Regions from separate parts of the Dictyoglomus turgidum DSM 6724 genome, predicted to be linked through region 2. Evidence: riboswitches for the same ligand, from Rfam matches in the RefSeq annotation. Region 2 holds a riboswitch; the other holds the start of a gene.
The links. A riboswitch is a leader RNA that binds a small molecule or an ion and turns the genes downstream of it on or off. The one in region 2 is predicted to bind thiamine pyrophosphate.

Region 1: another riboswitch for thiamine pyrophosphate. It lies ahead of thiS (sulfur carrier protein ThiS); the one in region 2 lies ahead of DTUR_RS06520 (energy-coupled thiamine transporter ThiT).

What each region holds. Positions count from the first base shown of each region.
Region 1 covers NC_011661.1:1,667,156-1,682,848, forward strand. Annotated here, with positions in the region: gene DTUR_RS08530 (DOMON domain-containing protein) at 1-218, shown strand, start outside; gene DTUR_RS08535 (ABC transporter ATP-binding protein) at 251-1,018, opposite strand; gene DTUR_RS08540 (ABC transporter transmembrane domain-containing protein) at 1,063-1,533, opposite strand; gene DTUR_RS08545 (hypothetical protein) at 1,541-1,780, opposite strand; gene DTUR_RS08550 (phosphotriesterase family protein) at 1,995-2,924, opposite strand; gene DTUR_RS08555 (YbgA family protein) at 2,945-3,931, shown strand; TPP riboswitch at 3,970-4,089, shown strand; gene thiS (sulfur carrier protein ThiS) at 4,148-4,336, shown strand; gene DTUR_RS08565 (thiazole synthase) at 4,341-5,114, shown strand; gene thiH (2-iminoacetate synthase ThiH) at 5,120-6,229, shown strand; gene thiF (sulfur carrier protein ThiS adenylyltransferase ThiF) at 6,229-6,831, shown strand; gene thiE (thiamine phosphate synthase) at 6,824-7,495, shown strand; gene thiC (phosphomethylpyrimidine synthase ThiC) at 7,476-8,729, shown strand; gene thiD (bifunctional hydroxymethylpyrimidine kinase/phosphomethylpyrimidine kinase) at 8,707-9,498, shown strand; gene DTUR_RS08595 (hypothetical protein) at 9,798-10,097, shown strand; gene DTUR_RS08600 (metallophosphoesterase family protein) at 10,142-10,900, opposite strand; gene DTUR_RS08605 (DUF4388 domain-containing protein) at 10,897-12,294, opposite strand; gene DTUR_RS08610 (ABC transporter permease) at 12,328-13,311, opposite strand; gene DTUR_RS08615 (sugar ABC transporter ATP-binding protein) at 13,330-14,820, opposite strand; gene DTUR_RS08620 (sugar-binding protein) at 14,919-15,693, opposite strand, start outside.
Region 2 covers NC_011661.1:1,271,146-1,286,838, forward strand. Annotated here, with positions in the region: gene DTUR_RS06455 (UDP-N-acetylmuramoyl-tripeptide--D-alanyl-D-alanine ligase) at 1-669, opposite strand, end outside; gene DTUR_RS06460 (UDP-N-acetylmuramoyl-L-alanyl-D-glutamate--2,6-diaminopimelate ligase) at 659-2,137, opposite strand; gene DTUR_RS06465 (peptidoglycan D,D-transpeptidase FtsI family protein) at 2,134-3,681, opposite strand; gene DTUR_RS06470 (hypothetical protein) at 3,693-3,998, opposite strand; gene rsmH (16S rRNA (cytosine(1402)-N(4))-methyltransferase RsmH) at 4,001-4,888, opposite strand; gene mraZ (division/cell wall cluster transcriptional repressor MraZ) at 4,876-5,316, opposite strand; RNA gene rnpB (RNase P RNA component class A) at 5,483-5,840, opposite strand; gene DTUR_RS06495 (zinc ribbon domain-containing protein) at 6,141-6,854, opposite strand; tRNA gene DTUR_RS06500 (tRNA-Val) at 6,935-7,010, opposite strand; tRNA gene DTUR_RS06505 (tRNA-Ile) at 7,039-7,113, opposite strand; gene DTUR_RS06510 (TrpB-like pyridoxal phosphate-dependent enzyme) at 7,220-8,572, opposite strand; T-box leader at 8,613-8,835, opposite strand; gene cysE (serine O-acetyltransferase) at 8,967-9,635, shown strand; TPP riboswitch at 9,656-9,765, shown strand; gene DTUR_RS06520 (energy-coupled thiamine transporter ThiT) at 9,821-10,618, shown strand; gene DTUR_RS06525 (thiamine diphosphokinase) at 10,611-11,270, shown strand; gene gyrA (DNA gyrase subunit A) at 11,336-13,762, shown strand; gene DTUR_RS06535 (archease) at 13,759-14,175, shown strand; gene DTUR_RS06540 (DUF933 domain-containing protein) at 14,178-15,182, shown strand; gene DTUR_RS06545 (RrF2 family transcriptional regulator) at 15,186-15,602, opposite strand; gene DTUR_RS06550 (alpha/beta hydrolase family protein) at 15,673-15,693, opposite strand, start outside.

The DNA of each region.
Region 1 (15,693 bases), 400 kb from region 2:
AAAAACTTGGTGGAAAGAATGATATTCCTGAATTTTCAGGCAGAGAAGATAAAGAATATACATATATTGAGTTTAGAAGAAAATTAGACACAAAAGACAAATATGACAAAGTTTTTCCAAAAACAGGAACACTAAAAATAGTGTGGGCATTAGGAAGCTCTGATGATCCAGTATCTATACATTCTAAGAGAGGTTATGGGGAATTAAAAATAAACTAAAACATCAAAAAGGGAGGGCTTAAGCCCTCCCTTTATTCTACCTTGCTAAATTGAAAACTCTTCTCCCAAAGATGCTTATATTTCCCATTTCTTAACAAAAGCTCTTGATGAGTTCCCTCCTCTACTATATTTCCTTCTTCTATAACCATAATATTATCAGCATCCTTCACAGTAGATAGTCTATGAGCAATAATTAAAGCGGTTCTATCTCTTATTAAATTATTCAATGCTTGAAGAAACAAACTTTCTGACTCAGAATCAAGAGAAGACGTTGGCTCATCAAGAAGGAGAATTGGAGAATTCTTCAATATGGCTCGGGCAATACTCAGTCTCTGCCTTTGTCCACCTGAAAGAAATACTCCCCTCTCTCCAACCCTTGTATTTAAACCATTAGGAAATCTTATTACAAAATCATAAGCAAGGACCTTCTTTGCAGAATTTATAATTCTCTCATCATCAGCATTATAATTTCCATATTTTATATTTTCTTTTACTGACTCAGGAAAAAGATAAACATCCTGATTTGCCACAGAGATGATATTTCTAAGAGACTTAAGATCCCATTTATCAATATCTAAACCCATTATCTTGATACAACCTTTGACAGGCTTGTAAAACCCAAGAATAAGCTTTACTATGGTAGACTTACCACTACCACTCTCTCCTACTATAGCTACTTTTTCTCCTTTCCTAATTTTGAAAGAAACATTATCAAGAACATTATTAGAATCTCCATAGGAAAAAGTTACATTCTCAAACTCTACTGAATAGGAATAGTAAGGATCATAAGTTTTTACCACTCCCCCTTTTTCCTCTTCTGCTAATATTACTTCGTGAATTCTATCTAAATCGGAGCTATGAATACATTAATAAGCCCTATAAAAGCTATTATTCCTCCTACACTCATCTCTCCACTTATTACCAACCTACTACCAAACAAAAACATCATTATAAACGGGCTTAAACTAATAATTTCTTTTAATGGATCAAGAAGAGCTTCAAATTTAGCAGATCTTAGTCCTTCTTTAAAAACTCTTTCAAGCTTTTCATCAAATAGACTAATTATCTCCGACCTGAGATTAAAAGCCTTTACTAAAGTTATTCCTGACAGTGTATCTTGAACCACTGCGTTCAAATTTCTATACTCATTCTGTTGCCTTTTTGTATATTTTTCTACAGGCTTTGTAATAATAACTGAAAGATAAATACATAGGGGAATTATGGCAAAAGTAAAAAGGGTTAACTTCCAATTTATAAGTAAAGCAAGAATTAATCCAAGGGTAAAGACAAAAGGTTGATAAAAAATATCACCCAAAGAAGAGTTAAGAAAATAATGTAGTCTTATTTAGTTTTTCTCCAATCCTTAATCTTAGATCATTTACATATCTTTCTGAGAATTTACTTAAATTAAAAGCTTTGATATATTCCAAAATAATTCTAAAAATAGAGATCAATAGAACAGTAAAGAAAATCTCTTTAAATCCGTTTCCATATTTTTGAAATAAATATTTATAAACGCAACTACAGTTGATAAAAGGAGTGCTAATACGTTTAAAGTCCAATCCTTCTTAAAAATCTCACGCATAAGCCCCTTTTTCATCTATCACCTCTAAATCCTTAATTTTTACTTAACATATTTTAAAATTGAATTTTAATTTTTGTCAATATATACCTTAAAAAATTTCAAATTAACCCTCCATGAATGCAAAAAAATCAATAAAGATAAAGGGATAGATGATATTTATGGGGAAATATTTTTTACTATAAGTAAACTATTTATCTCTTTCTCACTCTTATATCAAAAGCTTCACTTGGATTATTAACAAGTAACTTTTCAACAATCTCCTCACTTATGCCCTTTTCTTCCAGTTTAGGAATAAACTTATAAGATATGTCTGTATAAGGCCTTATATTTTGTTCCTCTTTAGATTTTCCTACAGTAAACCATCCTGCATCATGGGAGATCAGGATCCTATCTATGAACCCCTCTTTTATAACCTTCTCCATAAGGTTTAAATGATACTCCATTGGTCTTGCCCCAATGGAATCGTACTCAAGAAAAGCTCCTTTTTCTAACAATTCAAGGTGCACTTCAAAGTTTTCAATGGCATCAGCATGAACAATGATCAAAGCTGAAAGATCTACTTTCTCTTCCTCAAAAATTCTTGCCACTTCGAGGGCACACCTTTCTTCTCCTGTATGACATGCCACTGTAAGCCCAGTCTCAAGATGAGTAAAAGCAGAAGCTCTTATCAATTTTTTATCTATCTCATTTAGAGGTCCAGGATTTACTGCAGTTTTAATAAAACCGGGCTTAATACCATCTTCAATTCCTTTTTCCCATTCTTCAATCCACATTTTTGCAAAATCTTCTGAAGAAAGATTCCAATACTTTTTGGGCACATGTTTATCTTCGCCTGCCCCATAAAAACCTGTATTTGTTATGACATTTAATCCAGTTTTTTCTGATAGAATTTTCAAAACCTTTACATCTCTTCCTACATACTTGGGAGTACATTCAAAGAAAGTACTATAACCTAAATTTTTAATCTCCATTAAATACGGTAACATTATCTCTACAATCTCATTTCTCAAATTATCATCAATCTTTATTTGTTCTTCGGCAGGAGAGAAATCCACAAGAATATGCTCATGAACTAAGGTTTTTCCCATATCTTTTTTATCAACAAAACCTTTTACAGTCATAACCATAAGGTTCACCCCTTTTGCTTTTTACAAATGATATTGATATAATATCAAACATGAGAAATTTTACAAAGCCAAGAATAGTATATAGTGCTTGTCTTAATTCAGAACCAGTAAGATACGATGGTGGAATAATAAAAGATAGTTTTGCTCTGAAATTAAAAGAATATTGTGAAATTATAACAGTATGTCCAGAAGTCTCTATAGGGCTTGGGGTACCCAGGGAAAAGATCATAGTATATGTGGAAGAGAATAGATTAGGAATCTATCAACCCAAAACTGGATTAGACCTAACCGATAAGATACTTGACTTTTCCGAAAATTTTCTAAATACCTTACCTGAAATAGATGGATTCCTCCTAAAAAGTAAATCTCCTTCCTGTGGCCTATCAAACACCATGATTTATAAAGATAGAGAAGGAAAAATCTTCCACTCTAAAGGAAAGGGAATCTTTGCTCAAAAGGTTTTAGAAAAATTTCCTTACATTCCAGCAGAAGACGAGGGAAGGTTAAGAAATCCAGAAATTAGGGAGAGATTTCTAACGAGAATTTTTGCTCTATCAGAGTTAAGAAATCTCAAGAATAAAGATAATACAAAAGTAAAAGACCTAATAGAGTTTCATCAAAACAACAAATATCTCCTTATGGTTTATTCTCAAAAGCATTTGAAAGAACTTGGAAATCTTTTAGCCAATCAGTCTAAATATCCCTTTGAAGAGCTAATTGAGAAATATGCCCTCTTGTTTAAAGAAGCACTCTCTACAAATCTTAAAAGAGGAAATCATGTTAATGCCATCTTCCATATATATGGATATTTTTCTAGAAAATTAAAAGCGGGAGAAAAAAATCATTTTCTACATCTTTTAGATCTTTATAGAAGAGCGAAAATAAATTTAAGCCCTCTTGTTGAAATCTTGAGAAGTTGGGCATATAGATTTGATGACCAATATCTTTTAAATCAAACCTATTTAAATCCTTATCCTAATGAACTATCTTATATTGAATAAATTCTAACTTTTATGGTATAATTTTCCCAAAATTAAATATGGTTTTCCAGGGGAGCTGAGGGGATAAGCTCGGCTGAGAGGAGACCTAAGATCCCGGTCTCGACCCTTTGAACCTGACCCGGGTAATGCCGGCGGAGGGAGTGAAAGGTATAAAAAATCAAAGGACCGCTCGGTATAAACCGGGTGGTCCTTTATGTTTAATAGGGAGGGAAAAACATGCTTGTAAACGATAAAGAAGTAAATTTTAAAGGAAATTTAAAAGAATTGCTTCTTTCTCTTAATTATCCCACCGAAAAAATAGTTGTACTAGTAAACGGAGAAATTGTAAAAAAGGAAAATTGGGATAACGTAGAGTTAAGAGATGAAGACTACATAGAAATTGTCTCTCTTGTGGGAGGGGGATAATAATATGGGCTTAATAATTGATAATACTATTATAAATAACCGTCTCTTTGTAGGGACAGGTAAACTGCCAGATTATAGTGTTATCCCCAAAATGCATGAAGAACTAAAAATAGAAGTATTTGCTGTGGCAGTAAGAAGAATAAACCCCGAAATCAATAAGGGTTATTCTATCTTAGATTTCCTTCCTAAAACGGCAAAAATAATGATTAACACCTCTGGAGCAAGAAATCATAAAGAAGCAGTTAAAATTGCGGAAATAGGAAGAGAACTTACGGGTTCTGATTGGGTAAAAATAGAGATATCAGGAGAATTAAAATACCTTTTACCCGATAATGAAGAGACCATAAAGGCAGCAGAAATACTTGTCAAAGATGGATTTAAAGTCTTTCCCTATATATCTCCAGACCTTATCGTAGCAAAAAAATTAGAAGAAATAGGAGTTTCTGCAGTAATGCCTTTAGGCTCTCCCATAGGAAGTAACAAGGGAATCGATTGTGAAACTTTGCTTAAGGCGATTATAAATGAAATCTCTATTCCTGTTATTATCGATGCTGGTATAGGAAGGCCTTCCCACGCTTCAAAAGCTATGGAATTAGGTGCTGATGCAGTACTTATAAATACAGCCATTGCTACATCCAATGATCCCTTTAAAATGGCTGAGGCTTTTAATTTAGCGGTAAAAGCAGGAAGAATTGCCTACGAAATTGGTCTTCCCGAAGAAAAAGACTATGCTGACGCTTCGTCACCACTGATAGATTTTATAAAAGGAATTAGGTGAAAAACATGCTCAGGGAGATTCTTAAAGAAGCAGATGAAATCTTGAGAAAATCTCATGTCTTAGAGAATAAAGGAGGAAATGTCAGAAAAATAATTGATAAAGACAAGATATCAAAAGAGGACCTTTTTATTCTCCTCACTGATAATTCCGATGAAACTTTAATATTAATGGCTAATAAAGCAAAGAGACTTACAGAAAGGTATTTCGGAAAAGTTATAACCCTATTTACTCCTCTTTACCTTTCTAATTATTGTCTTTCTCCCTGTGAGTACTGTGGATTCTCAGCTAAACTTCAAATTCCAAGGAAGAAACTAAAGGAGGAAGAGATAATAAGAGAATACGAAGCCATCAAACAAACCAGCATTGACAGTATTTTACTTTTAACAGGTTGTGATAAAATTAATACTCCCTTTGAATATATCCTCTATGCAGTTAAACTTGCTAAAAAATATTTTTCAGAGATCTCCATTGAAGCATATCCTATGGAGGAGGAAGAATACAGAGTCTTAGTAAAGGAGGGTTTAACAGGAGTTGTTCAATATCAAGAAACTTATAATAAGGAAACCTATAAGAAGCTCCACCCTGTAGGTCCTAAGAGTGATTACGAATATAGATTACATACTCAAGAAAGAGCACTAAATGCAGGAGTTTATGAGGTAACTGTAGGAGTACTTTTAGGAATTAATGATCCCTATGAAGATGTGTTTAAGAGCATTCTTCATGCGGAGTACCTCTCTCAAAAATATCCAAAGGCTGAGATTAATATATCTTTCCCAAGATTTAGAGACCCCAAAACAGGCTTCAAACCCAAGTACCAAGTAAACGAAAAATTACTTTTAAGGTTTATTTTCTGTGCAAGAATTTACCTACCCCATGTAGGAATAACCATATCCACAAGAGAAAACAGCAGATTCAGAGATAATATCATTGGCTATGGAGTCACTAAAATGTCTGCAGGTTCAAAAACTACTGTAGGGGGATATGCTCAAACTGAAACAACAAGTGTTCAATTTGAAACTGATGACAGAAGAACTGTAAATGAAGTTATTAATGCAATAAAAAATAGAGGATATAGACCAGAATTCACAAATTGGATAAAAGGAGGCCTATATTAATGAATTCTTTTGAGGAAATGCTCCTTAACTATTTCACAAAAGAACAACTTGATAAAATTCAAAAAACCCGCATTGTAATAATGGGATGCGGAGGGCTTGGTTCCAATGGTGCCATTTCTCTAACACGCACAGGATTCAAAAACTTTATCCTCATAGATTACGATAAGGTTGAAATTTCAAATCTTAATCGTCAAGCCTACTTTCTCCATCAAATAGGAATGCCTAAGGTAAAAGCTCTAAAAGAAAATTTATTAAAAATAAATCCCGACTGTAATATTGAGGAATATGAAGAAAAAATAACCCCTGAAAATATAGAAATATTTATGAATAAAGGGGATATTATCATGGAGGCCGTGGATTCAGCCCAAACAAAAACTCTTATTCTCAATACTGCTATAAAACTTAACAAGAAAATTGTCTCTGCATCGGGAGTATGTGGTTATGGAAATTCTGAAAAAATAAAAATAAAAAGATTTAATAATATCTCTATCGTAGGTGATTTTGAAAGTGATAACTCTCTTTTCAAACCCTATGCCCCTAAGGTAATTGCAATTTCAAATATTCAATGTGATGAAATCCTAAGGATGGTGCTTTATGAATAAAAAAGAAAAATTAGAGCTATTAAAAGATTTCAATCTATACTGCCTAACCTGTGAAGAATATTCCATAGGAAGGAAGAATATTGATGTGGTAAGAGAAATTCTTGAAGCAGGGGTAAAGATTATACAATACCGAGAAAAGAAAAAACCTATGAGAGAAAAATATCATGAAGTCGTAAAAATAAGAGATTTAACTGCTAAGTATAATGCTTTACTTATAGTAAATGATCACCTAGATCTTACAAAAATAGTTGAAGCAGATGGGGTACATATTGGACAAGAAGATTATCCTATAGAGGTTGCTAAAGAGTTCTTAGGGGAAAACTTCATTATAGGTCTCACTACTCATACAAAGGAACAAGTTATGGAGGCATTACGAAAAGGAGCTGATTATATTGGACTTGGACCTATATTTCCAAGTTATACAAAAGAAAAACCTCACCCACCAATCGGAATAGAGATTCTTGATTGGGCTATCAAGAATATCAGTATTCCCGTTGTTGCCATTGGGGGTATAAAAGAATCCAATATCCATGAGATACTAAATCTGGGAGCCAAATGTATAGCTATGGTGACTGAGATTGTTTCTTCTCCAAATATTTATGAGAAAACGAGAAAAATCATCCACATATTGGAGGGATATAAAAATGGAAAATACATTGCTTGAAAAAGCCCAAAAAGGAGAACTTTCTTATGAGATAAAATCTGCATTTGAAAATGAAGAAATACCAGCAATGGAAATCTTATTAAAAAACATAGTTGAAGGAAAAACTGTTATTCCTGCTAATAAAAAAAGAAAAAGAAACAAATACTATGCCATTGGAAAGGATTGTACAGTGAAAATAAATGCAAATATAGGAGTTACAGGAAGCTATTCTAGCTTTGATAAAGAACTTAAAAAGGCTGAACTTTGTGAAAAATATAATGTGGAATCAGTTATGGATCTCTCTTGCGGTACTTTTGCTAAAAGATTTAGAGAAAAGCTTATAAATGAATTCTCTTTTATAGTGGGAAGTGTTCCTATATATGATCTTTCCGTTAAATTTAAGGATTTTACAAAAGCAAAGCCAAAGGATTTTTTGGAAGTTCTTGAAGAACACGTAGAAACTGGAGTTGACTTTGTTACTATACATGCAGGAATAAATAGGGAACTTGTGGAAAAATTGAAAGATAAAAACCGTCTCCTAAATATTGTGTCTCGTGGTGGCTCCATGATCTATAAGTGGATGGAGACAAATAACTTCGAAAACCCCTATTTTGAATATTTTGAAGATGTACTTAAAATATTGAAAAAATATGATGCGACTATAAGTATAGGTGATGCTTTTAGACCAGGATGCATACAAGATGCAGGAGAAGAGCTACAAGTAAGAGAAACTTACATAGTAAGTAAACTCGCAGAAAAGGCAAGGGAATATGGTGTACAAGTAATTATTGAAGGTCCTGGCCATGTAAGAGCTAATGAAATTTATTGGACAGTAAAAATGATTAAAAAAATCTGCAAAGATGCCCCTTTATATGTTTTGGGGCCCCTTACTACAGATATTGCAGCAGGCTATGATCATATATCTGGAAGTATGGGAGCATTGATTGCATCCCTTGCTGGAGCTGACTTCCTCTGCTATGTCACTCCTGCAGAACATTTAAGACTTCCAGATTTAGAAGATGTAAAAGAAGGAATTATTGCTTTTAAAATCGCAGCCCATAGTGCCAATATAGCAAGAGGATTTAGAAAATCTATTGAAAAGGATATAGAGATGTCCTTGGCAAGAAGAGAGTTGAACTGGGAAAAGATTATAAATCTTTCTATAGATCCTGAGAAGACAAAAAGATATAGAGGAGAACTCCATAATACTTGTACCATGTGTGGTGAACTTTGTGCCATCAAAAACAGTAGTTAAAATATTAGTTATAGCGGGATTAGATCCATCAGGGGGTGCGGGAATATTCCTGGATATAAAAACAATCCAAAGGCTTGGAGGATATGCTTTTGGTATTCCTACCTGTCTTACTGTCCAAAATACCCAAAAAGTCTACAAAGTTTACGAAATAAATCCAAGATACTTTTTGAAAACCTTTGAAGTTTTAATTAAGGATGTAGGAGAACTTGATAGTGTAAAAATAGGAGTCCTATATTCAAAAAAAATTATTGACTTAACTATAGAACTTATTAAAAAATATCAACTTAAAAACATAGTTCTTGATCCAGTAATAAACCCTACAAAAGGAGTTTTACTCCTTAAAAAAGATGCTTTTTCCTCTTTCCTAAGGCTGATATCCTTATGTACAGTGATAACTCCAAACATACCAGAAGCAGAAATCCTAAGTGGAAAGAGAATAAAATCCTTGGAAGATATGGAAACTTCTATAGAAGAAATCAGTAAAAAATTTGAAATTGAAAATATAGTTTTAAAGGGTGGACATTTAAATATAGAAAACAAGGTTTATGACTTACTTTATTCTAGAAATAGATTTGTATTATTTGAAAAGGAGTATTTAAAAGATCAAAATATCCATGGGACAGGATGTCTGTTTTCCTCAATTCTCTCCTTTTTTCTTGCCCAAAATTTAAACATAGAAAAAGCATTTTATGAAACACAAAACTTTTTTCAGAAAATCATTAAAAAAACTATAAAGATAGGAAAAGGGCAGGACTTAGTAAATTTTTAAGACTTTTCATAATTTTCTCAGAAACTGCTTGTACAACTCCTTCTACTCCGCCTCCTACTGGACCCGAAGAGGATACAGCAATATTTAATTTTGAGGATGGAACTCAAGGATGGCAAAAAGCAAGTGGTGATGATGGGTCAGCAGTAATAGGTGTTTCTCAGGATACCACAAAAGCTTATAAAGGAAATGGTAGTTTAAAAGTAGACGTAAAGTTAATTAAGGGAACTCAAGAAAAAGCGGGAGTAGAAATATATTTTGCTGAACCTGTAGATATGACTGGAAAAACATTGACAATACACATGTACATTGATCCTAGCTTAAAAGGAAACAATAATGGCATACAAATATTTGCAAAGGACAGTGATTGGTCTTATGGAGCAGGACCTTGGATCAACGTATCTGACAGCAATGTAGGAACATGGACAGAAGTAACACTAAATTTTGATAACCCAAATTGGAGTTGGGCAGGTGGAGGATCTGATGGTCAATTAGATATAACCAAAATAAAGGCAATTGGAATCAAAATCCTGATGGGTGGAAATGCTCCAGCAGGAGAAACTCTTGAAGGTTCCTATTGGCTTGATTCTATAAACTACTAACATAAAAATTAGAGCGAGAGGCTACTTTTATTAAGCCTCTCGCTCTACCAATTTAGTCTAACCACTTCTTCATTTATACCTTCATCGCTGACTTTTATCAAAATAAAATGAGGCTTTCCCTCATCAAGGTTCGATGAAATGTAAGGACGGGCGCCACCAATTCCAGAGATGATATAAACAACTCCGTTAATTTCTTTCCTATAATACATATGAATATGCCCTGAAAAAACATAATTTACATGATATTCCTCAAATAATTTCATTAATATTTTAGACTCTACAGGATCTGCCTTGTGAAAAAGGAAAAACCAACTTGGAGATATAACTGGTTGGTGCATAAAAACAAATTTATATTTCTTATTGGTCCCCTTAAGTACTTCAATTAACCATTCAAGCTGAACCTTTCCAAGAGATCCCGAAGCGTTATTCAGAATAATAAATCTTGCATTCTCATAGTCAAAATAATAATACAAGGGTCTCTTAGTAAAGCTTTGAAACCTTGCCCCCTTAGGATCTTTATATAAATCATGATTCCCAGGAACGATATAAAAGGGTACACTTACATTCTTTAAAATGCTTCCCACATACCGATACTCTTCGTCACTACTTTCTACCAGAATATCTCCCAGCTGAACTATAAAATCAGGTTTTCTTTTTACAACTTCAGAAAGATTTCTTTCAAAAACTCCAAAAACAGGCCTTCCCGCTCTATCTCCAATTACCGCAAAAGTAAAAGCATAAATTGTTGAATATAGACTAATAAATAAAAAAATTATTGCTAATATTTTACTTGTATTTCTCATCTTATTAGACTAATATATATCTCCTTCTCTTTTACAACTTTACTTTCTATCTCCCTTATAATTTTATTAAAAACTTCATCCTTATTAGATTTACTTAGTTTACTCTCTAACACACTATAAATCAATCCCCCAGCCTCAACTATAAAGTTTTTAATTTCATCTTCGCTGTATTTGTCCTTCTCTTTATAAAAATATATAAAGTTAGGCCTTCTATCAAGCACTATATGATTAAATAAATATCGTACATCAAGCAAAGAACTTCCTACAAACTCACTCCATACTTTTTCGATCTCCTTGATCAAACTCTCTTCCTTTAGTTCCCTTTTTAAAGTATTCCAAAAAATATAGAAAGAATAAATCATAGCTATTTTATAGTCACTCTTCACATTTATCAAACAATTATTAATTATTAAATTAGCAATAACATTTTGAGTATATATTTTCTCTAAAGGAGAATAATCAAAAACTTGCCTTAAAGTTCTCTCTCCATCAAAGAAAAGAGAAACCACAAATTCATCTGTCCTTAAATCTCTACATACAGGAACAAATATATCATTTCCCTCACCCTTTAATACTACCGAAAATTGTTCAGCTTTTGTCTTGTCGATTTCACTTTTCACATACTTATTCAGAAAATCAAATACATCTCTTATAGCTAATTCCACTTCATTAAAATCAAATCTTGTCAAATGCCTATAGAAGTAATGCCATGACATCTTTTCAGAATTTATCAAATCCTCTAACAAGCCTGAAAAATCCTCATGAATTTTAGAGACAAAACTCTGAATATCCTTTTTCAGCCCTCTTTCATTAATCAAGTATCTTCTGCCTTCTTCCTGCATCAAAAATTTCCAAAACCTCCATAGTATATATATCCAGAAGAGCCTCTCATCATCGTCTACTCTAAGAAGCTTTCCCTCCCTTATCAATTTCTGAATTAACTCAAGAGCTTTTAGCTCTCCTAATGGTGAGTTTAAAACCACATCCCTTACTTTAGCAGTACCATCAAAAGAGGAAGATACCACTTCTTCTTCTAAAGCAAGTCCATCCATTCTAACAGGAAGTAGCACAAAGTCGCTTAAATAGTTCATTAAGTCAAGATGTTTAGAGAAATTTACAATAATCTCAAGAGGATCTAAATTCAAAGTTTTATTCTGGGTCTTCCCTTCAGGATAAAAAACAAAGTCCCCTATATTCCAGAGCACAAGTCCCAAAACTGCATTATATCCCTCTATAAAACCAGTTTTAACATTAACTATCTTACCATTTTCAAAAAATACCTCTACCCTCTTTAAGCCGTTATCTATTTCAAGCTTTCCTGTCTTTCTTCCTATGGAAAGAGTCTGAAGTACTTCCCAAAGAGGAATACTTTGTAAATCTCCCCTTATACCCATAACATTCCCCCTTTTCCCCTTCCTAAATAAATTTTATCTTAGTAAACCCATTTTTCTTTTCCTATATTGATCAAAGATAATTGCTGCTATAATTATTGCACCTATAGCTGAGGGTTGCCAGTAAGCTGGAAAACCTAAAAGTACCATTCCTGTTCTTAGAACCTGCATAATAGCAGCTCCAATAATAACTCCAAGAACTGTTCCTTCACCTCCAGCAAGAGAAGCTCCACCTATAACTGCCGCAGCAATTACATCAAGCTCATAACCTAAAGCTGCTGTTGGGGCAGCTACGCCTAATCTTGCAGTCATTAAAATACCACCAATAGCTGTAAGAACACCACAGAGAGTATATACTAAAATTTTTATTCTTCCAGTATTAATACCTGAAAGCCTTGCAGCCTGCTCATTTCCACCAACCGCATATATCTTATATCCCCAAGAGGTTCTATTAAGAAAAATTGATGTAATTACTCCTAAAATTATCATAAATATTACAGGAAGAGGTATACCTACACCTAAAAAGGGAACATCATATTGGCCAAGGAAATTAAAGGATTTTGGAAGATCTCTAACGGGCCACCCACCTGTTACTCCATAACAAAAGCCCCTTGCAATATTCATAGTACCAAGAGTAGCTATAAAGGGCGGAAGATTAGTTTTACTTATGAGTATTCCATTTATAAAACCTATTAATCCTCCAATAAATATTCCACCAAGAATAGAGAGAAAAACCCCAAAATTTGCTTTAAGCATCATGGCTGTTATTAGTCCTGCCATAGCCATTACTGAACCTACAGAAAGATCTATTCCTCCAGTAATAATAACCATCAATATACCAAAACCACTAATGGCAATCCAAGAAAAAGCCCGTAATATATTAAATATATTTGTAGAGGTTAAAAATGTTTCGGTAGTTAAGCTTAGAAAAAGAGATAGTAAAAATAATATGACCAATATTCCTAACTCTTGAATCCTACCAGTTTTTATTAGCCTTTTACTTTTCACACCCTCTTTCATTTCTAATCCTCCTCTCATTTAATTAACTATATTTCCAGAGGCATATGCCATAATTTTTTCTTGCGTGGCCTCTTCCCTTGAAACTTCTGCTACAATCTTTCCTTCACTCATAACAAGAATTCTATCGCTCATGGCAAGGACTTCAGGCATTTCCGAAGATATCATGATTATAGAAATTCCAGATCTGGCAAGTTGACTCATAATCGCATGTATCTCAGCCTTTGCTCCTACGTCTATTCCTCGAGTAGGTTCATCAAGAATAAGTATCTTAGGCTCGGAAGCAAGCCACTTTGAAAGTACTACTTTTTGTTGGTTTCCTCCCGAAAGATAAAGAACTTTCTCAAATACCGAAGGAGTCTTTATATTTAATCTCCTAACAAATTCTTCTGAAATCTTTGTAAGCTTAGCTTTATCAACAAAATTCAAAAGTTTTAATAATTTCTTTATAATTGTTATTCCTATGTTTTCTCTAATAGGCATATTTAATATCAAGCCTTGATTCTGTCTATCCTCAGGTACTAATCCAATTCCAAATTTAACAGCATCCTCAGGAGAATTTATCTCTACTTTATTACCCTCAATAAAAATCTCTCCTGATTTTTTAGGATCAGCACCAAAAATCAGTCTCACAAGTTCTGTTCTTCCCGAACCTACAAGTCCTGCAATTCCAAGAATCTCTCCTTTATAAAGAGTGAAACTAACATTTTTAACCACATTACTACTCAAATTTCTAACCTCAAGAATTGGCTCTCCCTTGATACCTTCTTCCCTCTTAAACATATCTCCAATAGGCCTATTTACCATAAGATAAATAACTTTGTCCGGTGTAGCCTCGTCCTTAGACATATATCCCACTAATTTACCATCTCTTAATATGGTTATTCTATCGGCAATTCTAAATACCTCTTCCAATCTATGAGAAATGAAAACAATAGCAATACCCTGATCTTTCAACTGCTTTATTACTTCAAAAAGTTTTTCTACTTCTTCCGGACCAAGAGCTGAGGTAGGCTCATCCATAATTATTATTTTTGCCTTGAGAGCTAAAGCTTTTGCTATTTCTACAAGTTGGATCTGAGCTACCGAGAGATTTTTAACCAGCTCATCAGGAGGAATGTTAGCTCCTACCCTTTCTAAAAGCTTTTTTGCTCTCTCCTCTATTTCTTTTTTATCCACAAAACCAAGAAAACCCCATATTCCTTTTCTCTTAATCTCCCTTCCAAGAAATATATTCTGTGCCACAGTTTGATTAGGAGTTACATTCAATTCCTGATGAATAGTACTAATTCCTAAAAGCTGAGCATGATAAGGATCTTGTATCTCAACCCTCTTACCTTCAAGATAAATCCTCCCTGAATCCCTTTTATAAACTCCACTTAAGATCTTCACAAGGGTTGACTTACCTGCACCATTTTCTCCCACAAGTGCCATAACCTCGCCAGCATATGCCTCAAAATCTACCCTATCAAGAGCTTGAACTCCTGGAAATGCTTTAGATATTCCCTCCATCCTTAAAATTGGCTCCAAGCTTACTCACCTCCTTATTTAAAAAGAGGGTACGGCCTTAAAAAAGCCGTACCCTCTATACTTCTTAGTGTATCATTAGTTTAGAATGGAGGTGGAAGAGGTGTCTTGAAATCTTTCAAGAGCCATGCCCTAATCATTGCATCTACATTTTTCTGGGTTACAATATCCATTCCAGAGTCAATCCAATCTGGGAACTTTTCGTTATTTACCACTTTCCTATAAAGGATATCTATAGCATCATAACCCCAACCCCAATATTTTTGACCTACTAAACCGCAAAGATATCCCTCTTTAAGTAATTGTAGTTCCACAGGAAGAGTATCAAAAGCAACAGTAAATACTTTCTTAGCCTTTGCAGCCTTTTCCCAAAGAGGCATAGATCCTCTTTCTGCAAAGAGGGGCCAAAGTCCTACAAAGAACCAACCTCTAAGCTTTGGATACTTCTGCATAGTCTCTTCTACTACCTGTACTCCTCTATTAATATCATCATAACAAGCTACAGTAGTAACAATCTTTATCTTTGGATATTTCTTAATTTCATCTTTGAATCCTCTCATTCTTTCCTCTAAGTTAAGAGCTCCAGGTACACCAGTTAAAAGTGCCACATCTCCACTGGTACCCATAGCTTTTACAAGGAGTTTTGCAGCCCATTTACCGCCCTCATAGTTGTTAACTCCAAGATATGTGAATCTCTTACTCTTGGGAGAATCCGCGTCAAAAGTCATTACCGGAATTCCTGCCTCAACTGCCTTATTAATTACATCTATCAAAGCGGTAGGATCATTACAAGAAATAGCTATCCCATCAACCTTTCTTGCAACGACATCTTCCACAACTCTTGCTTGCTCCGTAGCA
Region 2 (15,693 bases):
ATTCAAAATAGCAACACCATCCTGCTTTATATGCTCAAAAATTTCTGCCTTTGCTTCCATAATTGCTTCCCTTGACCCAAGTCTTCCTATATGAGCCCATCCAATGTTAGTTATTACACCAATATCAGGCTCCGCGATCTTACTCAGTAGACTTATCTCTCCTTTATTCCTCATCGCCATTTCCAATACTAAAAAATCTACATCTTCTTCTGCGTCTAAAATGCTTAAAGGAACACCAATTTCATTATTGAAATTCTCTCTACTCACATAAGTTTTGCCAACTATACTTAAAAGCTTTCCAATTAAATTCTTAGTAGTAGTTTTTCCTGAGCTACCTGTAACGCCAATAACTTTAGTCTTCAATTTTCTTCTATAATAGTTAGCAATATCCTGCAATGCTTTTAAAGTATCCTGAACTCTAATTACAAAAATGTTCCCTTCTACAGCGATTTCACGACTTATTATTATGCCCTTTACACCCTTTAATATGGCATCTTTCACAAAATCATGACCATCGAATTTCTCACCTTTTAATGCAATAAACACTTCATCTTCATTAATATTACGCGTATCAGTACTTATAGAATCTACCTTTTCTCTAATATCCCCTTTTATCAAAACCCCATTAGTAGCTTCTAATATATCTTCTACTGTCAGATCAAGCTTCATTATTTAATCTCTCCAATATATATTTTCTTGCTATTTCCTGATCACTGAAAGGAATCTTTATAGTTCCAATTATTTGATAATCTTCATGCCCTTTACCCGCTATTAAAACCGAGTCATCTTCTTTTGCTATCTCGATAGCCTTTTTGATTGCTTCTTCTCTATTTTCAATCACAAAGTAATCTAATCTTCCTACTCTCTTAATGCCTTTTTCAATTTCTCTTATGATTTTCATAGGATCTTCAGTTCTTGGATTATCAGAGGTAACTATAACCACATCTGCAAGCTTTGCAGATATTTCTCCCATTTTACCTCTTTTTGTAGGATCTCTATCTCCACCACACCCAAAAACTACTATTACCCTCCCCTTAGTAAATTCTTTTATCGTTTGTAAGACATTATAAAGTCCATCGGGGGTATGAGCATAATCTACAATAACATTGAAATTTTGTCCTTCTCTTATAAACTCAAGTCTTCCTTTTACTCCTTTAAAAGTAGAAAGAATCTTAGAAATGTCTTCTAAAGGTTCCCCTAAGCCAATTAGTACTCCCACAGCAAAAAGAATGTTATAAATATTAAACTTCCCTCTCAACTTGGTGTCAATTACAGTGTCCCCCAAAGGAGTCGCTATCTCAAGTATCATACCACTGTTAGTATTTTCATATTTTTTTAAATATATGTCCCCTTCTTCTAGTGATGCCCATAGAACTCTCTTATCGGCTAAATTTATCCTTTTAGTCCATTCATTATCCCTATTTATTACAGCAAAACCCTCATCTTCAAGGTGATCAAATATCTTTAATTTGGCTTGAAAATAATCTTCCATGGTCTTGTGAAAATCAAGATGATCTTGAGTTAAATTAGTAAAAACAACAGCCTTTAAAGACACCCCATCAATTCTCTTTAGAGAAAGAGCATGAGAAGAAACTTCCATAGCTAAAAATTTTACCCCTTTATTTACCATTTTACTTAAAATTTCTTGAAGCTCTTGAGGTTGAGGAGTGGTGAAATTAGAAGGATAAGATTCTTCATCTATTCTATAATCAATAGTCCCAATTAAGCCTGATTTTAAACCCTTACCTTTCCAATAATGGTATAGTAAGCTTGTGGTAGTAGTTTTTCCATTAGTACCTGTAACTCCCACAATATTTAGGTGTTTAGAAGGAAAATTATAAAAGTACAAAGAGACCTTACTTAACACGTCAAATATTTCTTTTACTCTTATTAAGGCTACGTCTCTTTCAAAATTATCAACCTCTCCCTCAAAAAATACTGCTCTTGCTCCTTTTGATATAGCATCACCTATGTACCTTCTTCCATCGTCTCTCGTGCCAGGAAGAGCAAAAAAGATATTCCCTTCTTTTACCTTCCTTGAGTCCGTAGCTATTCCTGTAATATTCCCATCTAAATATCCCCTAGTTTCAATAACATACTCTCTCACATATTCAACTATTTCTTTTAATTTTCTCAATTTATCATCCTCCCATATATTGCCAATCTTTTAATTATTTCTCTAAAAAGTGGTACTACCGTTTCTGCGGCAAATCTTCCTTTTTTAGGCTCTTCCAACATAATTAGAATACTATATTTTTTATCTCCTAAAAAGATATAGCCTACAAAAAAATGATTGTATATATCTATATATCCCTGAGATGTAGAGACTTGAGCAGTACCAGTTTTACCTGCAATATAATATTTTAAACTTGAAAGATTCTTAGCTGTACCTTTCTTTACAACCTCCCTCATCATTTTTAGTACCTCTTCAGAGGTTTCTTTTGAAAAAACCTGTCGGAAAATTTCTCTATGACTTTCTTCAGAAGGTTTTCCAATACCCTTTATTAATCTTAGTTTTAATAAAATTCCATCATTGCCAAAAACGCTTAGAATCCACAACATCTTTAGAGGATTCATAGCAATACCATGACCAAATCCAATAGTTCCCCTATTTACTAAGCTTTTTTCAATATCCGCAACTGTAGCATCCCTATCCACAAATTTAGCATCAATAGGAACAGGATTATTTATACCGAGCAAATCAAAATACTTATTCCAAATCGAATAAGGAATTTTTTTTGCAAGGTGATAAAAGTATATATTACAAGATTTAACAACAGCCTCTTCTAAATTAACTATCCCATGGGGTTCTGTGCATTTAACTTTATATCCGTCACTTATTTCTTCACCTTTACAATAAACAGTCTCTAATGGATCTACTAATTTCTCTTCTAAAGCAATTCCCGCAGTTATGATCTTAAATAAAGATCCAGGCTCATAAAGAGAATATATGGGACACTTTATATTCTGAGAACTATTTATTATTTCTGTTAAGCTTCCATTTGTGTCTATATCGGGAAGAGAGGCTAAGACCAAAATCTCTCCTGTATTAAGATCCATTATTCCAACAAAGCCCCCTTTTGCCTCATATTCTTTAACATAATCCCTAAGATAAAGAGAAACAATTTCTTGAAGATTTTTATCTATAGTAAGATAGATATTTTTACCTTTGTTTAAATAATTATCAAGAAAAGCCTCTAACCCATATAATCCCTGAGAATCTACTCCCACAAAACCCAGTAAATTTGAAGTCCCTATTTTTAAGGGATAGGATCTATAATTTTCTTCTACTACAAAAATCTTTCTTCCATCCACATACTTCTTTATCCTATCATATTCCTTCTCCGAAAGAATTCTTTTAATCCAAATAAAGCTTACCTTTAAATTTAATTTACTAAGAACATCTTTTTTATCTAAATTTAACTCCTTACTCAATAAAGTAGCGATTCTATTCCTTTCTGCATTATTAAGGATAGATGGATTTACTGCCAAGGATTTTCTCTTTATATTAAAGGTTAGTTCATACCCATTTCTATCAAAGATAAGTCCTCTTTCCGAATTTGGAGGAATAAATACTATATTCTCAGGTTTAGAAACCTGAGAATAAATAATAAACCCTTCAACAAAAAACAAGATTAATATCCAAAATGTGAAAAATATTCTTGCCCTTAATATACTCATTCAATCCATTTCTATTTCTCTAAACTCAAAGCATAATATTTTTCTTTATTTATTTCAGATATTCTTCCATTATAAATTCTAAATTCTACCACATTTTTAGGATAAACAAGTCCCATTTCTAAAGCCTTCTTTTCTATTTTCTTTAGATCTAAATTAGATTGAATATAGTTTTCTAAATATGTTTTCTCTTTCTCTAAAATATCAATCTCGTTAATAACTTTCTTAATTTCACTTCGTAGTGCAGAGACCTTGATATTTAAAAAAACAGTACTTAAAAAAAGGAGAAAAAAGAACAAGATACTTAAAAACTGCTTCAAATTTATTCCCTCCTTTCTCCCACCCTTAATTTGGCACTTCTTGCTCTCCTGTTCTCTCTTATCTCATTAACAGATGGTCTTATTACCTTTTTGTTTACAGGAAAAATCTTATCTGAATGACTTTTAAAAAAGTTTTTAACTACCCTATCCTCTATGGAATGGTAAGTTAGCACCACGATTCTTCCCCTTGGTGCTAAAATAAAGGGAATCTGATCTAAAGCCCTTTTAAGAATATTTACCTCGTCATTCACTACAATTCTTAATGCTTGAAAAACCTTTGTTGCTTCATGCCTTTTTCTTTTAGGTATGACCTCCTCAACTACTTCTAAGAGATCCTTAACGTATACAAATTTTTTCTCTTTTCTTCTCTCAACTATTTTCTTTGCAAGTTTTCTTGAAAGAGGTTCCTCCCCATATTCCCAAAAGAGGTTTGAAAGCTCTAATTCATTGAAACTGTTTAATATGTCTGCTGCAGTTAGAGTAGTATCCTTAGAATATCTCATATCTAAGGGCTCCTCAGGTCGCATAAAGGAAAAGCCCCTTTCACTTTTTTCTATATGAAAGGAGGAAAAACCTAAATCAAACAAAATTGCATCTATGAACGACAATTTCAATTCCTTTAATATCTCCTGAACTTTGTCATATGTGGTATTAAATAATACGAAATTATTTGCTATTTTTCTTAGCCTTTCTCTTGCTAAATTAAGAACTTCCTCGTCTCTGTCTATACCTATAAGAAGTCCTTCTCCTTTTAACTCTCTTAAAATCTCACTACTGTGTCCACCAAGTCCTAAAGTAGCATCTACCACTATTTTTCCTGGAGAAAGTTTCAAATAATGAATAACTTCTTTTAACATTACAGGTTTATGAATGATTTCTATCTCTTCCATAATTCAGACACCTTTTCGTTTATTTCTTTCATACTCTCAAGAATATTCTCTTCCTTATTAAACTCTTCCCATCTCTCTTTAGCCCAGATTTCTATATGTCTTCCAGCCCCTATAATTACTACATCCTTATAAAGCTCAGCATAATCAATTAAAAAAGATGGAATAAGTATTCTGCCTAATTTGTCAGTAGTAACCTGTACCGATCCAGAAAACCAAAACCTACAGAGTCTCCTCATTAAATCATCTGTGGGAGAAAAACTACTAATAATTTCAGAAAAATTATTCCAATCAGTAATAGTATAGATATTCAAACACCTCTCAAAACCCCGGGTAAGATAAAAAGTTTCCCCCAAAAGTTGCCTAAAATTATTTGGAACAATTAGTCTTCCTTTTTCATCAAGTGAGTGATAATACTCCCCAACAAACAATTAATTTTCCCCCATCTTTTACCACTTTTTACCACTTTTTACCACAAGTATAGCATAAGACTTAACAAATAAAAAAAAGAGATTTATAAGGATTAGTCTATATTTGGAGTTAGAGAAATTAATATGATTTAACTTTTGTTTAATTTTTGTTTAATAAAAAAGAGGAGGAAGAAGCAGATCATAAGCCGAATTCTGTTCCCCATATATATGGGGCGGCAACCATCTATCTAGGGCAAGAATTACTTCTTGCCTCAAGCGGCCAACCCGAGGGTCGGCGGGCCACCTCAACCCCTCCTATTTGGCCTTGCACCAGGTGGGGTTTGCCAAGCCAGGAAGGTCACCCTTCCTGCTGGTGAGCTCTTACCTCACCTTTTCACCCTTACCCAAGGCAAAAACCTTGGGCGGTTTATTTTCTGTGGCACTTTCCTTCAGGTCACCCTGACTGGGTATTACCCAGCACCCTGCCCTTTGGTGTTCGGACTTTCCTCGGAATCTCTCAATTCCGCGGTTGCCTGATCTACTTCTTCCTCCTCATATAATTTAGTCCAAGGTACAACCTCAAATCCTCTTAAACCCTCTTTTCTAATGATCTTCCAATAAGGAACATTATAGGTAACTCTTTTCTCATATCCACATTCACAATACATAATTTTCTCTTCAACTCCATCTTCAAAAGGTGTAGGAGCTTTTAATAGTCTATACCTTGTGAGCAAAATTTTCCCGCATTTAGGACATTTAGGCGTTGTAAAGTATTTTATCAGCTTATCTCCAAGGTACAGTATTAACAAAGCCCCTACTATAAGAAGAATTGCTTCCATGTTATATCATTCCACCCATAAAATTCTACCACAATTTGGGCAATTTACAATTTCATTTCTCTTTACCCTTTCAAGAACTACCTTAGGAATGGCTATCTTACATCCTTCACATACATCTCTATTTACCCTTGCTATAGGTTTATAATTTTTTTGTTTTGACAATTTATCAAATTCCTCTAAATCATCAGTAGGAATCTCCTTTCTTTTATCCTCAATTTCTATATGTAAAAGCTCTATCTCATTCTCTACATTTTTTATCTTTTCTTCATATTCCTTCACTTTATTATCAAAGGCTATTTTAGACTCATTAAAAGCTTTCTCCAATTCTTTCTCGGTCTTTGTTTTCTCTTCTAACTCAATCATTAGATTCAAAATTTCGTCCTCAATTTTTGAGATTAAACTCTTTAAATTTTCTATCTCCTTCTCCATATGCATTACTTCCTTAGGGTTTTTTAAAATTAATATTCTCCTTTCTTCATTAGTAAGCTTCTCTTTTAATAAAACCAACTGATCTTCTTTTTCCCTTTGTTGATCTCTTAGCTTTTTAATCTGATCTCTAATATTGATTAGATTTTCTTCTTTCAACTTTATTTCTCCTAATTTTTCATTCTTAAAGATATCAAATTCTGCTTGAAGCCCCTTTAAATTTTTTTCAGATTCTCGGTATTTTAATTGTAAATCTTGTATTTCTAATAATTTTGGAATTAACTCTCTCTTCATACTAACTCCCTTCCTAAAAGAACATAAAGATCCTCGTTTATTTTAGACTATAAAGGAGGAAAAGAAAAGAGTAAAAAAATTGGTGGGCGGAGCAGGATTTGAACCTGCGACCTCCTGCGTGTGAAGCAGGCGCTCTAACCTCTGAGCCATCCGCCCACCACAATAGTTCTTTATATAAAAAAATTGGTGGGCCCGCCAGGATTCGAACCTAGAACCAACCGGTTATGAGCCGGCTGCTCTGCCGTTGAGCTACGGGCCCAACCATCGAAGAAAATTATAATATATTCTTCCCTAAAATTCAAGTGCCCTCTAAATAAAACTCATCGGGGAATGGAAGCTAAAAGCCCATTCCCCGACTTTGGATTTTAGATCTTAGGTAGTTCTTTCAATGCCTCTTCAACCTTATCTTTTGGATAGAAATAGTCTTCAAGTTTTCCAGAAAGATATTGATCATAAGCAGACAAATCAAAGAATCCATGTCCACTCAAATTAAATAATATTACTTTCTTTTCTCCTTTTTCTTTTGCATCTAAAGCCTCATCGATGACAGCTCTAATAGCGTGAGTGGATTCTGGAGCAGGTACAATACCCTCAGTCTTTGCAAAGATCACTCCTGCTTCAAATACTTTTGTCTGGGGATAAGCTACAGCTTCTATGTACCCATGGTGATATAAAGCACTAACCAAAGGAGCCATACCATGATAACGAAGTCCTCCAGCATGTATAGCAGGAGGTATAAAATTATGCCCCAAGGTATACATTTTGAGAAGAGGAGTCATCTTAGCTACATCTCCATAATCATAGGTATAAACTCCCTTAGTCAAACTTGGACATGATTCTGGTTCAACTGCAATAATTCTTATTTTTTTACCTTTAAATTTTTCTCTTATAAAAGGAAAAGAAATACCTGCAAAATTGCTTCCTCCTCCTACACAACCTATAACTACATCAGGAAACTCTCCTGCTATCTCCATTTGTAATAAAGCCTCTTCTCCTATCACAGTTTGATGAAGTAAGACATGATTTAATACACTACCAAGGGAATATTTTGTATCATCCCTTTTAACTGCATCTTCCACTGCCTCACTTATAGCAACTCCTAAGGATCCCGGAGAGTCAGGATCTTGTTCTAATATCCTTCTCCCTGACTCAGTATCAGGACTTGGACTTGGTACTACTTTAGCTCCCCAGATCTCCATCAAGGATCTTCTATATGGCTTTTGATAATAACTTACTTTAACCATATAGACTTTACATTCTAACCCAAAGAAATTACAAGCCATAGCAAGAGCTGAGCCCCATTGTCCTGCTCCAGTCTCTGTAGTTAATCTCTTAACCCCTTCAAGCTTGTTATAAAAGGCCTGAGCTACAGCAGTATTTGGCTTATGGCTTCCAGGAGGGCTTACTCCCTCGTATTTATAATATATATGAGCTGGAGTATCCAAATATTTCTCTAAATTAAGAGCCCTATACAAAGGAGTTGGTCTCCATAACTTGTATATTTTCCTTACTTCTTCGGGAATTTCAATATATCTCTCTGTACTCACCTCCTGCTTTATAAGCTCCACAGGAAAAATAGGTGCAAGATCCTCAGGTTTTACTGGTTGCAGGGTCACAGGATGATAGACCGGGGGAAGAGGAAAAGGCAGATCAGGAATAATGTTGTACCAATCCTTAGGTATTTTAGACTCGTCAAGAATAAATTTGACCTTTGACATAATTGTACCTCCCCTATAAAAATTTAAGCCTTCTCATCCTGAAAAGGACGAGAAGGCTTACTCTCGCGGTACCACCTTAATGGAGTCTAAAAAGACTCCACTCTTTGCTCTATAACGGGAGCAATACCGTCTTTGGCTACTCAAACCTTTCGCCTCGAAGCTCCGGGGCCCATTCACTATAAACAGGATAGTTAGCTTTCAGCCTCAGACTAACCTCTCTGTAATCCTGTTTTATAGTTACTCTTCCCCTTCACAGCTTTTGCTAATTTCAAATTGCTTTTTTTATTATTATACAACAAAGATTTAAAAGTGGATATACTATTGATAATTTTAAAACTATATGTTATTTTTATACCAAAGAAGTATAAATTGGGGTGAAAAAGTAATGAAAAAAATTATTGAAACTATAATTGCGGATTACAAAGCTGTCTTTGAAAAAGACCCAGCAGCAAGAAATTTCTTAGAGGTAATCTTATGCTATCCTGGATTTCATGCCATTCTTTTGCATCGTATTGCTCATTTCTTATGGAAATTGAAAATACCTATAATTCCGAGGCTCATATCCCACATAAATAGATTTTTAACAGGAATAGAGATACATCCAGGAGCCAAAATAGGCAAAGGATTTTTTATAGATCACGGTATGGGCGTAGTAATTGGCGAAACCACCGAGATAGGTGACAACGTACTAATTTACCAAGGAGTTACCCTTGGAGGTACAGGTAAAGAAAAAGGAAAAAGGCATCCTACTATAGGAAATAACGTGGTTATAGGAGCTGGAGCAAAGGTTTTAGGCCCTATAACCATAGGAGACAATACCCGAATAGGAGCAGGTTCTGTAGTATTAAAATCTGTACCACCTAATTGTACTGTGGTTGGGGTACCAGGAAGAATTGTAACCCAGGAAGGAAAAAAATTAACCCCTAAGGAGATGTTAGAACATGGTAATATACCTGATCCGGAACTAAGGTTAATAGAAGAATTGAATGCTAAAATAGAAAATCTTGAAAAAAGAATAAATTATTTGGAAAATCTCATCAGAGAAAAAATAAAAGAGATGTGATATAATACACAAAAATTGAAGATGGTTCCCGGGGGAGCCTCTGATCCGAGGCTGAGAGGGTAGCAGGAGCTACCGACCCTTTGAACCTGATCTGGGTAATGCCAGCGTAGGGAAGGGATAAAAAATTTAAGGTTCCCTCCTTATGGCTGGCAGGGAGCCTTAAATTTTTTATGGGAGGTGCTCACATGGAAAGAAAATCTATAAGGATGCTTACTGAAGGTGCCTTAAGTATTGCATTATCTCTTTTACTCTGGTACTTAAGGATAGGAGCTATGCCTCAAGGAGGAAGTATAAGCCTGCAAATGCTTCCTTTATTTATTTTTGCCCTAAGATGGGGATTCGTTCCTGGTTTACTCGTGGGAGTTACTTATGGATTGATTCATTCCTTGCAAGATATGTATGTGGTACATTGGCTCCAATATCTCCTCGACTATCCTATAGCCTTTGGCTTAATTGGACTTTCTGGCATAGTAAAAAACTTAAAAATTTCGAAATTTATTACTTATATAATTGCTGTACTCTTTCTCCTGGGAACAATCTTTTTTGTAGTAAATATATCTTCGGAACTTCCACAAACTCAAACAACTTTAGAAGAGCTAAAAGCGAAACTACAAACTGCTACAGGGGAAGAAAAGTCAAAAATAGAAGAAGATATTAAGGATTTAGAGTTTAAAATCAAATGGTATCCAGTTTCAAGGATTGTATTAATAATAGCAGGAATCTTAGGAACTTTACTCCTTCTTTATGGAGGTTATATAAGAAAAACTCAAGAACCTATAGAACTTGGTGTTTTCATTGGAGGCTTAGGAAGACTTTTTGCTCATTTTCTTTCGGGAATAATTTTCTTCTCCGAATACGCTCCTCCAGGAACTCCAGCATGGATATATTCTCTCATCTACAATCTTTTTGTAGTGGTACCCTCTACCTTTGTATGTTTACCTTTTGTTTTAATAATTATGCAGAGGCTAAGAGAAAATGAATAAAGAAGTTAAAAAAATCTTGATTTTTGTAAACGGAGAAACTAAGATAACTACTTTTGATCTTGATGAAATCCTACCAGTAGATAAAGTAATATGTGCCAATGGAGGAACTAAGATTGCATTAAGGCTTGGAATCTTTCCAAATATTATAGTTGGAGATTTAGATTCAATCACTGAAGATATTGAAAAAAGGCTTGCCAAACACCAAGTTGAGTGGAAAATTTATCCCACTGAAAAAGATGAAACTGATTTAGAACTTGCTATAAGGGAAGCAGTAAAATTTAATCCAAATTCCATATACATCGTAGGGCTTCTAGGAGGACGTATAGATCATACACTTGCCAATATATTTTTCCTTGAAAGAATAAAAGATTTGAATATAGAGCCACATGTTATTGATAGAAAACTTAGGATTTACATTATGAAAGGAGAAGAAGAGAAAACCATCTGGGGGAATAAGGGGGACATTCTCTCCCTTATTCCCCTATCAGAAATAGTAGAAGGGATTTATTTAGAAGGACTTAAATATAGTTTGAATTATGAACCTCTCTACAGAAATCTTACTCGTGGTATAAGTAATGTGTTTACTGATTACCAAGCTAAGATCAGCATACAAAAAGGAACTTTATTGGTTATACATCTATACCAAACCTGAAATTTATGCTAAAATTAAAAGACGTTAGCTTATTTTTTAACCAAGATTAAACAAGAAGGAAAAATATGGCTGAGAAAAGTAAAGTTATCTTAGTTGGTTTAGAAAGAGAAATGGAAAACTCTTACCTTGATTACGCCATGAGCGTAATCGTAGGTAGAGCTCTACCCGATGCAAGAGACGGCTTAAAACCAGTTCAAAGAAGAATCATCTATTCCATGTATGAATCGGGAATACTTCATAATCGACCTTACAGAAAAAGTGCTCATGTAGTAGGTAATGTACTAGGCAGATATCATCCTCATGGAGATGCAGCAGTTTATGAAGCTCTCGTAAGAATGGCACAAGACTTCTCTTTTAGATATCCCCTTATAGATGGTCATGGCAACTTTGGCTCTATAGATGGAGATGAGCCTGCCGCAATGAGATATACAGAGGTTAGACTATCTCCTATAGCCTCTGAGCTGATAGCAGATATCGAAAAAGATGTAGTTGATTTTGTACCTAATTATGATAATTCCTTAAGAGAACCGGTAGTGTTACCTACTAAAATCCCTCAACTTCTTATGAATGGTTCATCGGGAATTGCTGTAGGAATGGCAACAAACATTCCTCCCCACAATTTAGGAGAATTAATTGATGCCCTTTTATATCTTATTGAAAAACCTACAGCTGAAATAGAAGAGCTTCTCAATTTTATAAAAGGGCCTGATTTTCCTACCGGGGGAATAATAATTGGTACTAAGGGAATTAGAGAAAGTTATTTAACAGGTAAAGGAAAATTAACAGTAAGAGGAAAATTAGTCATTGAGGAAACTAAAAAAGGCGATAAAAACATAATAATCAAAGAAATACCGTACATGGTGAACAAATCAAATCTCCTCACTCAGATAGCCGAATTAGTTCAAGAGAAAAAAATAACTGGAATAAAAGATTTAAGAGACGAATCCGACAGGCACGGAATAAGAGTCGTTATTGAGCTTAAAAAAGATGCTGATCCTAAAATCGTTATAAATCAACTATACAAGCATACTCAACTTCAAACAACCTTTGGAGTTATAATGCTTGCCATATTGGACGGACAACCAAAGATTTTTAATTTAAAAGAGCTACTAACTATATTCCTTGAACATAGAAAAGATGTAGTTATAAGAAGAACTAAATATGATTTAGAAAAAGCAAAGGCAAGAGCTCACATATTAGAAGGTTTACTCATAGCCCTTGATCATCTTGACGAGGTAATCTCAATTATTCGGCAAGCAGAGAACTCAGAAAAGGCGAAAGAGAAGTTAATGTTGAGATTTAAGTTGACCCAAAATCAAGCCCAAGCAATCCTTGACATGAGATTACATCAACTTACAAGACTCGAAAAAGAAAGATTAATGGAAGAGATGAAGCAAATAAAGGAAAATATATCAATTCTTGAAAGAATATTAAAAGACGAAAAAGAACTTTGGCGCGTTATTTCTGAAGAGTTAAAGGAGATAAAGAAAAAATATGCTGATGAGAGAAAAACTTCTATAGAGGAAGAAGAAAAAAGCGATATTACTATTGAAGATATTCTGCCTGACAATCCTGAAGTGATATGTATAACTCAAGACGGTTATATTAAAAGACTTCCTTTATCTACATATCAGCTTCAAAGAAGAGGAGGAAAAGGTCTAAATACTCTTGCTAATAATAATGATGATGTAATAACGTCTTTCGTGGTAACTTCTACAAGAAGTACATTATTCCTATTTAGTAATAAAGGTAAAGTCTATTCTATAAAAACCTATGAATTAGATGAAACCTCAAGACAGAGTAAAGGAATAGCCATAAAAGAATATCTTAATATAGAGAACGAAGAAAGAATAACAGAAATAATCTCCCTTAGTGAACTTCCAAAAAATCTCTACTTCTTTTTTATCACATCAAAAGGAATCGTCAAGAAAACTCCTGTAGAAGAATTTGAAAATGTAAGAAAATCAGGAATATATGCTATAAAAATTGGAGAGGGAGATTTTCTTGTAAATGTATTCCTTACCTCAGGAAATAACGAAATAATTATATTTACACGAAAGGGCAATGCCATAAGGTTCCATGAAAAAGACACAAGACCCATGGGTAGAGTAGCCCAAGGAGTTATAGGCATAAAGTTGAGAAAAGACGACTCTGTAATAGGAGGAGTCATACTTCAAGAATCTAAACAGATAGTACTCGTAACCAAATATGGAATTGGAAAAAGAGTTAATCCACAGGAATTTTCAACCCAAAAAAGAGGTGGCATTGGAATAAGAGCAATTAAAATTACATCAAAAACTGGAGATCTTATAGGAGTAAAAAATGTCTCAGAAAATGATGAGATACTAATAAGCACGAAAAAAGGACAGATTATAAGAATTCCAGTAAACAACATTCCTATTCTTTCAAGAAATTCACAAGGAGTTAAGTTGGTAAAACTCAACGAGGATGATAGTGTAGTTAGTATGGATCTGGTGGAAAACGAAACATGAAAAATTATGAACTTTTAGATCATACTGCAGATATAGGAATTATAGTATATGGAGAAACAAAGGAAAAAGCCTTTGAATCAGCTGCTGAAGCAATGTTTGACCTTATGTGCCCCTTAGAAAAAATTCAAGAAAAGGAATGCTTTGATATTGAGGTTGACGGAGAAGATTTAGAATCTCTTTTAGTCACTTGGCTTAACGAACTTCTCTATGTATTTGAAGTACAAAAACTCTTATTTAGAAGGTTTGATGTAACCCTTATTGGACACAATCAACTTATAAGTCATTGTTATGGAGAAAGATTTGACCCTAAAAAACATGAGATAACAAGAGAGATAAAAGCAGTTACCTATAATCTTTTAAAAATAGAACAAAGAGAAGATAAATGGATGATACAGGTGGTATTTGATATATAACTATGGCAAACCTAATTATAGGAGAGTCCCAGTCTGGAAAAACCACATTTTTAAAAGTACTCTCAAAGGGAAGAGCCCATCTTAAATTTTCCGATATTAATGTATGTGCTGTTCCTAAGGAAGACTATAGATTGATTCAACTTTGGAAAACCTTTAATAGTAAATCTATTAATTTCATAAATATGGACTTTATTGATCTTCCTGGAAATGCTAAGCTTTCCTCTCTTACTCCTCAGTTTTATGAAAGAATTCAAAAATCTGAGATACTCTTTTATATAATACCTCTCTTTAGAGAAGATTTGGATATAAAAAATTATACGAATAATGAACAAAATGAAATTATATTGAGAGATTTAGAAATATGTGAAAGACTGTTAAAAAATAGAAAACTTAACATGGCAGAAAAAAGCGTATTAGAAAAAATACAGAAAAATCTTTTAGAGGAAAAACCCTTAAACGAAATTGAACTTAGAGAAGACGAATTAAAAATAATATCTTCTTGGAACTTTATCTCCATAAAACCCATTTTTTATGTAATAAATGTCTCTAACAATCAATTAGAGGATAGTAAATTTATAGAAGAAATTAAAAACAAACTTAAAAACAAAATTTATTTTATATTTCCTGCCCAATTAGAGGAAGAAATAATGGAGCTTTCTGAAGATGAAGTAAAAGAGTATTTATCTATTTATAACCTTAAAGACCCCATAAGGAACCAAGTTCTTGATAAGATTTTTGAATATAATGACCTGATCTCCTTTTTTACAGCTGGAGAAAAGGAAGCCAGAGCATGGAAACTCAAGAAAGGAAGTACCGCATTAGAGGCTGCAGGGACTATCCATTCAGATATAGCTAGAGGTTTTATAAGAGCTGAAGTGATAAGATGGGATGAACTTGTCCAAATAGGGGATTGGAAAAAAGCCTATCAAGAAGGAAAAGTAAGAATTGAAAAGAAAGATTACATAGTGCAGGATGGAGACGTGATTTACATCAGATTCCACGTATAGTTCTTATTTAATCTTTTCTTCTTCCCTTAAGAAGTCAGCAAGGGTGTATTTTGCTAAGGTTTCTTTTAAACTTTTTGTCATCTCCATCCATAAAGGTCTTGTAGGGCAATAAGCCATTCTTTTGCATTTTATCCCATGAAGACAATCTACAAGATTAATCCTACCCTCAAGAGCTTCTACCACGTCAAGAATCTTAATATTTTCAGGGAGCATGCTCAAATAATATCCTCCTTCAGCTCCTACCTCTGCTCTAACATAACCCTTCTGAGAAAGGATCCTCATGATCCTTTCTAAATACCTTAATGGTATCTCCTCAGCTTCTGCTATCTTTCTAACACTTACAGGATTTTCTTCTTTTTGATTTTTAGCAATATAAATCAAAGCTCTTAATCCATATCTTGACCTCGTTGGTAATTTCATTTTCTCTACACCTCATAATTCATACTTTTTTAGACATATTTTAACCTTCTATACTAAAAAAGTCAAATTATTATTTACCTTGTAAAATCCT